DNA from 3 places in the Phyllobacterium sp. GQ127 genome. Region 3 is predicted to be linked to each of the others. Evidence: predicted binding sites of a transcription regulator. Region 3 holds the regulator's gene; each other region holds the start of a gene.
The links. The regulator PhoB, encoded in region 3, activates phosphate uptake and scavenging genes when phosphate is short. The targets are predictions, from matches to a motif close to TGTCATNNANCTGTCAT.

Region 1 (2,273 bases), on a different contig from region 3:
AAATCGCACCGGGATAACCTGACCGGACTCGACGTAATCGCCAAAACCCGTTGAATCCGGCATCTTGATGAATTCATATTTCACGATCGGCTCGACAATTTCAAGCGGTGCGGGAACAACCTGCCGCAAGGCGTCAATATCGGTTCGATAGGTGATGATGACATATTCCCTGTCCGTGAACCGATAAGGTCCGGGCGGATAGGCCGGGTTGGTCAGAGGCATCGCATAGGCGCGGCGAACATCGTCGGATTTCATATGATCTGTCCCTTGAATAGCTACGAAAGCATTGTTCAATGTGCGGTCCATCCACCGTCAACGGGAATGATCGCACCAGTGATTGAAGCGGTGTCGTGCGAACACAGGAATGCCGCAAGCGCCGCTACTTGATCGATGGTTACGAATTCCTTCGTGGGTTGCGCTTCCAGAAGCACGTCATGGATCACCTGTTCCTTGGTCATGCCGCGGGCAGCCATGGTGCCTGGGATCTGCGCTTCGACCAATGGCGTCCAGACATATCCGGGGCAGATCGCGTTCACCGTTATCCGGTTTGCTGCAACCTCCAGGGCGGCGGTCTTCGTCAGACCGGCAATGCCGTGCTTGGCGGCCACGTAGGCAGATTTGTAGGGGGATGCGACCAGGGCATGTGCAGACGCAATGTTGATGATCCGGCCCCATCCGCGTGCCTTCATCGGGGGAATGACCGCCTTGATGGCATGGAAGGCAGCGCCAAGATTTATCTGCAGGATCGCTTCCCACTTCTCGTCCGGAAACTCGTCGATCGGTGCCACATGCTGAATGCCGGCATTGTTGATCAGAATATCGCATGAACCGAGCTCATCGACTGCAAGCTGTACCATGTCGGAAATTTCGGGACCAGAAAGCATGTTCGCCGGCGAGTACAGACACCGCACGGAAAATTCGGTTTCAATGGCACTCCGTTCCGCTTCGATAACAGAGGCATCACCGAGGCCATTGATCACGACGTTCACCCCTTGCCCTGCCAACCGGCGCGCTATGCCCATACCAATGCCGCTTGTCGATCCGGTTACGATCGCGACCTTGTTCTTGAGGCCGGCATCGCCTGCGCTGTCGGACATCTAAACCTCCTGCGGAATGTGACCTTCGTAGTCGAGCAATGTAAATCTCCTCGACGTGTCAGTTGAATGACAGGCGACTGCCAATTTCGGTGATGGTCCCAATAAGAATCCGAAGCAGGGAGTTGTCATCAATGTTTTAAGAAACGGAGATACTGAAAAAGTAAGAATAGTTTTTAAGCAAGCCAGACGTTTCAAACTCCTTTGAAGCGAAGGCGATCAGCCTTCGTGAACCTTTAATTGATCATATCTGAGGTACAATGATGAAACGCTCCGTGCTGTTTATGCTCCAAAAAATATCATGCGTTTCACGCATTTTTGTTTTGGCGATCACGATCTTCGTCGTCTTGCTATCCCCCGCCAGAGCTGAACCAATCCGCGGCGCCGGCTCGACATTTGCAGCGCCCATCATTGCGAAATGGGCTGAAAACTACAAAGCATCCCGCACAGATGGTGGAGATTTCACTTCGCCGGACTGGACGGTAGACTATGAATTGGTAGGATCGCTTGCAGGTGTTATGCGCCTCAGCCAGCCGGAAATGGATTTTGCGGCAACAGACGTTCCATTATCGCATGCGGAACTTGCCAAACATGGGCGTCAGCAATTCCCGATTGTTTTGGGCAGCGTTGCCATCGCAATCAATCTGGAAGGCATTGACCGGTTGAATCTGTCGGGTCCGCTTCTTGCGGATATTTATCTTGGCAAAATCCAATCATGGTCCGACCCGGCGATAAAGCTGTTAAATCCGGAATTAAATCTCCCGGACATCAAGATCAGTCCCATCCATCGCAAGGATGGATCAGGCACTACCTATATGTTCTCCAGCTACCTTTCCTCCAAGAATGATGAGTGGAAAGCGAAATATGGGGCGGACACGCTGATAGCCTGGCCGTGGGGGACCAGTGTCGAAGGGACACAAGACTTAATTCTTACGGTGAAAGCCACAAAGGGCGCCATTGCCTATGCGGAATATGGGCAGGTCGAAAGAGCACAACTGACGGTTGCTGCCATTGAGAACAAGTCAGGCAAATTCGTTCTGCCCGGCCCGGAGGGTGTTAACGCAGCGCAAGCGGCCGTTGACTGGACGAAGGCGGAGGATTTTGCCCTATCCCTCACTGACCAGCCCGGAGACGCGACCTATCCGATATGCGGTGCCACTTATGCCGTCGTGCCAATAG
Region 2 (2,273 bases), on a different contig from region 3:
TGTTCACCGTTCCGGGTGCCGATTGCCCGGCTTGCCGCGGCGCAGGCATCAGCAAAAACCAAAGGAAAATAAAGGCTTATTGCCATAATTCCGCTTAGTTCCAAGTGCTGTTCGCCGCAGGTTCTCTCGTCTTGCGGCAATGTATAATGCGTTTTATCACCACAGTTCTAGTCACATGTTCCATCGCGCTCGCAGCAACTGCTGCCAATGCGGGCAACCATCCGCATTTTGTCGAGCCACAACTTTACATTGCAAAGGGCGGAGCTGCGGCGCCGCAGGTCGCGCTCACTCTTGACGCCTGTTCAGGCCAGACTGATCAGAGAATTCTCAGCTTTTTGGTGGAGAACAAGATCGCTGCAACGATTTTCGTTACTGGCCGATGGTTGAAGCGCAATGCTGCTTCGGTGGCAATCATGAAGGCGCACCCAGAACTTTTTGAATTGGAAAATCATGGGCTTAACCATGTTCCGGCCATCGATAACCAGCCTTTGATGTTTGGATTGAAGACCGCCGGATCATTGCCCGCGATACGATCTGAGATTGAAGGTGGTGTAAATGCGATGCAGATCGCCACCGCCGGAAAGCCTGTCTGGTACCGCGACGCGACTGCTCGCTATAGCGACGATGCAGTGAAACTCATTCATGAAATGGGGTACCGGGTTGCAGGATATTCGCTCAATGCCGACATGGGGGCATCCTTGCTTGCGGGCCAAGTGGAGCAGCGGATTTCCGCCGCAAAAGACGGCGATGTCATCATCGCCCATATCAATCAGCCGAGTCGGGCGGCAGGGGCCGGGGTGGTAAAAGGCATATTGGCACTGAAGCAAAAAGGCTTCCGTTTCGTTCGGCTGAACGATGTGATTGAAAGTGAGAAGCCAGGCACTCCAAATGCTTGATTGCAACTTAACGCAATCAAATTGCAATTCGAAGTAGAGAATTTTGGGGAAGAATCGGCGATTCTTCGGCAAGTTTCATCAATTTTGCGGTGATCCGGTTCCTGAATCCGTTCTCCATCAGAATTTTTGCCCGTTTCATCACAATATCGGGGTTACTCCTCCAAACTTCACGATGCGTGCTCTCCTTCATCAGGATGTCATGAAACCATAAAATCACGGACACAAAGAGCACCTAAGCGTTGCTGGACACTTTTACTTCAAACTTGATGGTGATGCTCCATGCGCTCAATTTCCGCTGCTCTGTTTCTTACCACCGCCATGATGGCATTGCCGGCCTTGGCGGCTGAACAGGAGTTTCCCGCCAAACTCGTTTCCCATGCGATCCTTCCTGCCAACACAATGGTGAAGGCACCGGAAAACGCGCCGGAACATCTGACTCGTGCAGGCAAGTTTACAACCGCTGATCGCAAGCGTGCTGTGGAACTCGGAACAGTGCCGGGCAAGGATGGGGTAAGGCTGACCGGCTTGTCATTACCCTTTGATGGACAACCTTTGCAGGGCTTCTCCGGCATTAAGGCGATTGGCGATGGAACATATTGGTCATTGTCGGATAATGGCTTTGGAACGAAGCTGAATTCGGTCGATGCAATGTTGATGCTGCACCATCTGGCGTTTGATTGGGACAGGGGAACAGTCGAGCGCAAGCAGACGATTTCCCTGACTGACCCAGACAAGAAAGTGCCTTTCCCCATTGTCATGGAGGCCAGCGACACACGCTACCTGACGGGCAGCGATCTCGATATTGAATCCATCCAGCCGGTTGCCGATGGTTTCTGGCTGGGCGAAGAGTTCGGCCCATATTTGATCAAGGTAACAATGGATGGCAAGGTTACGGATGTCGTCGCGACCAAGGTTGGCGACAAGGATGTTCGCTCGCCGGATAATCCTGCAATCACGCTACCAGCCAATCCGACGCTCAAAAATCCGGCTTTTAATCTGAAACGCTCCGGCGGTTATGAAGGCTTGGCGCAATCAAAAGACGGCACCAAATTATATGCACTGCTTGAAGGTCCGCTTTTCGGGGACGACGGCGCTGTTGAGAAGGTTGATGACCAGCCCGCATTACGGGTAATTGAATTCGATATTGCGTCCAAAAACTGGACGGGTCGCAGCTGGCTTTATCCCCTTTCCGCAGGTGGCGAGGCCATTGGCGATTTCAACATGATCGATGCGACAACGGCGCTGGTAATCGAGCGTGACAATGGCGCGGGAACTGCTGCGAAGGCTTGCGCTGACCCGAAGGCGCCAACGCCCGATTGCTTTGACAAACCATCCAAGCACAAGCGCATCTACAAGATCGAAATGAGCGACGCGAAT
Region 3 (2,273 bases):
GGTCAATTCGGACAATGCGCTTGCCCAGCGCGTGATCTCTGATGACCTTATCCTCGACGCCGGTCAGCGCGAGATTGACGAAAAGGCGATCACCATCATCGGCAAGCGCCAGCCAATGGCGATCGACTTGCGCGAAGTAATCGGCACGATCCGCATTTCATCCGATCTTGAGCGTATCGGCGATCTTGGCAAGAACATTGCCAAGCGTGTCGTAGCCGTCAACGATACGCGCCAGACGCTCTCTGTCTATCGCGGCCTGCAGACCATCGCAGAACTGGCATTGACACAACTTAAGGATGTTCTCGACGCTTATGCAACACGCTCGGTGGCACAGGTCAATATCGTCCGTGAACGCGATGATGAGATTGATGCGCTTTACACGTCGCTGTTCCGCGAACTCCTGACCTATATGATGGAAGATCCGCGCAATATATCCGCTTGCACGCATCTTTTGTTCTGCGCCAAGAATATTGAGCGCATCGGTGACCATGCCACCAATATCGCCGAGACGGTCTATTACATTGTAACGGGAACACAGCTTCCGGCGGAACGCCCGAAGGAAGATCAGTCGCATACCGTTATTCTTGACGAGCCAGTAACGCCATAATTGCCGGAAGCAGACCATGCCTATAGCTCCCAGAATCACAGTCGTTGAAGACGAAGATGCCCTCAGTGTTCTCCTGCGTTATAATCTGGAGGCAGAAGGCTATATTGTCGAAACCATCAGCCGTGGTGACGAAGCCGAAATCGCCTTGCGCGAAAAGGTGCCGGATCTGCTGATCCTCGATTGGATGCTTCCAGGCCTTTCCGGTATTGAACTTTGCCGCCGCCTGCGTGCTCGGCGCGAGACAGAAATCCTGCCGATCATCATGTTGACCGCGCGCGGTGAAGAAAGCGAGCGTGTTCGCGGTCTTTCAACCGGTGCGGATGATTACATGGTCAAGCCGTTCTCGACACCGGAATTGCTGGCACGCATCAAGTCCATGCTACGCCGGGTCAATCCAAGTCTCTTGTCGCATGTGTTGAGCTTTGGAGATCTGAAACTTGACCGCGAACAGCACAGGGTTTTCCGTAAAGAGCGTGAACTCAAGCTCGGACCGACAGAATTCCGCCTGCTGGAATTCCTGATGCAGTCCCCAGGCCGGGTGTTCTCGCGCGGACAGCTCCTGGACAATGTATGGGGCGCGGATATTTACGTCGATGACCGTACGGTTGACGTGCATGTTGGCCGTTTGCGCAAGGCAATCAATATTGGCAGATCGCTTGATCCGATCCGGACCGTACGCGGTGCAGGCTATTCCTTCGGATAGGATTAAATCGCGTTTTTCTTTATCGAATTCCTGTCTCGGCCGGGAAACAGAATTGGCGTTATATGAGCCAATTTGCGCTAGAGACGGCTTGCGCAAATGACCGGTAGTCTCATTTAAACAGAACTGCTTCTGCCGGACAAAAAGTGCCGTGTTCCGAAAAGGGCTATTCGGCGGCAATCAGCGGGAAGTTTGTTGCTCGTAGCGGATCTGGCTCGACCAATGTCTCCAGAAGTGGCCGCTGGATAGCTGTGCCGCCATTGATCTCCAAAATATGCGTATAGAAGTTTTCGCCGGTAACCGAGCGTGGCGCTTCGATCTCATGCATCACGCTGATGACGGTGGTTCCGGCACAATGATCCTTGATGGCCTGATGGAAGGCGATCTTGGAGTCCGGGTCCAGCGCGCCGGTTGCTTCATCAAGAAACAAAACCGCAGGCTTGTGCAGCAATATGCGCGCAAGCACCAGTTTCTGCTTCTGACCACCCGACAGGAGCTGGTCCCAAGACGTGCCATCGCGGCATTCTTCACCAAGGTTTTCAATAAAGTCGCCCATGCCGGCGCGGTGCAGGGCGGCCGCAACGGAGGAATCGCCAAAACGGCTCTCATCCATTGGGAGGCATACGAGCTGTTTCAGCGAGACGCCGGGAAGTTTGACCTCTTGCGCCGCATACATCGTTGCCGCATCTTTCGGGTAAAAGATTTCACCACGGCCATAGCCCCAAAGCCCGTTCATTGCTTTGAGCAAACAGGTTTTTCCACTACCGGAATCGCCCTTGATGTAAGCCCATTGGCCCTTGCGCAACCGCATATTTCCAAGCGTGAGAAAAGCCTTGGCCTCGCTGTCGCGGTGCATCAATTCAAGTCCCCGCACCGAGACGCCAAAGGCTTCGTGCTGTGTTGCAAATTTGAACTCACTGACACCGGTGGACCGATAATATTCCGAGGGCTGGCTGACACGCTCGA

Region 1: a site for PhoB is predicted at 1,153-1,169, ahead of pstS (phosphate ABC transporter substrate-binding protein PstS). Genes of this name have one in related genera too.
Region 2: a site for PhoB is predicted at 1,092-1,108, ahead of AC6CHM_RS11305 (esterase-like activity of phytase family protein). Genes of this name have one in related genera too.

Annotation. Positions count from the first base shown of each region.
Region 1 is NZ_JCAXDZ010000008.1:20,177-22,449, reverse strand. Features, by position in the region: gene AC6CHM_RS21445 (acetoacetate decarboxylase) at 1-255, opposite strand, end outside; gene AC6CHM_RS21440 (3-hydroxybutyrate dehydrogenase) at 291-1,097, opposite strand; gene pstS (phosphate ABC transporter substrate-binding protein PstS) at 1,355-2,273, shown strand, end outside.
Region 2 is NZ_JCAXDZ010000002.1:612,037-614,309, forward strand. Features, by position in the region: gene ppdK (pyruvate, phosphate dikinase) at 1-72, shown strand, start outside; gene AC6CHM_RS11300 (polysaccharide deacetylase family protein) at 147-896, shown strand; gene AC6CHM_RS11305 (esterase-like activity of phytase family protein) at 1,176-2,273, shown strand, end outside.
Region 3 is NZ_JCAXDZ010000003.1:218,288-220,560, reverse strand. Features, by position in the region: gene phoU (phosphate signaling complex protein PhoU) at 1-607, shown strand, start outside; gene phoB (phosphate regulon transcriptional regulator PhoB) at 624-1,310, shown strand; gene AC6CHM_RS13060 (ABC transporter ATP-binding protein/permease) at 1,474-2,273, opposite strand, start outside.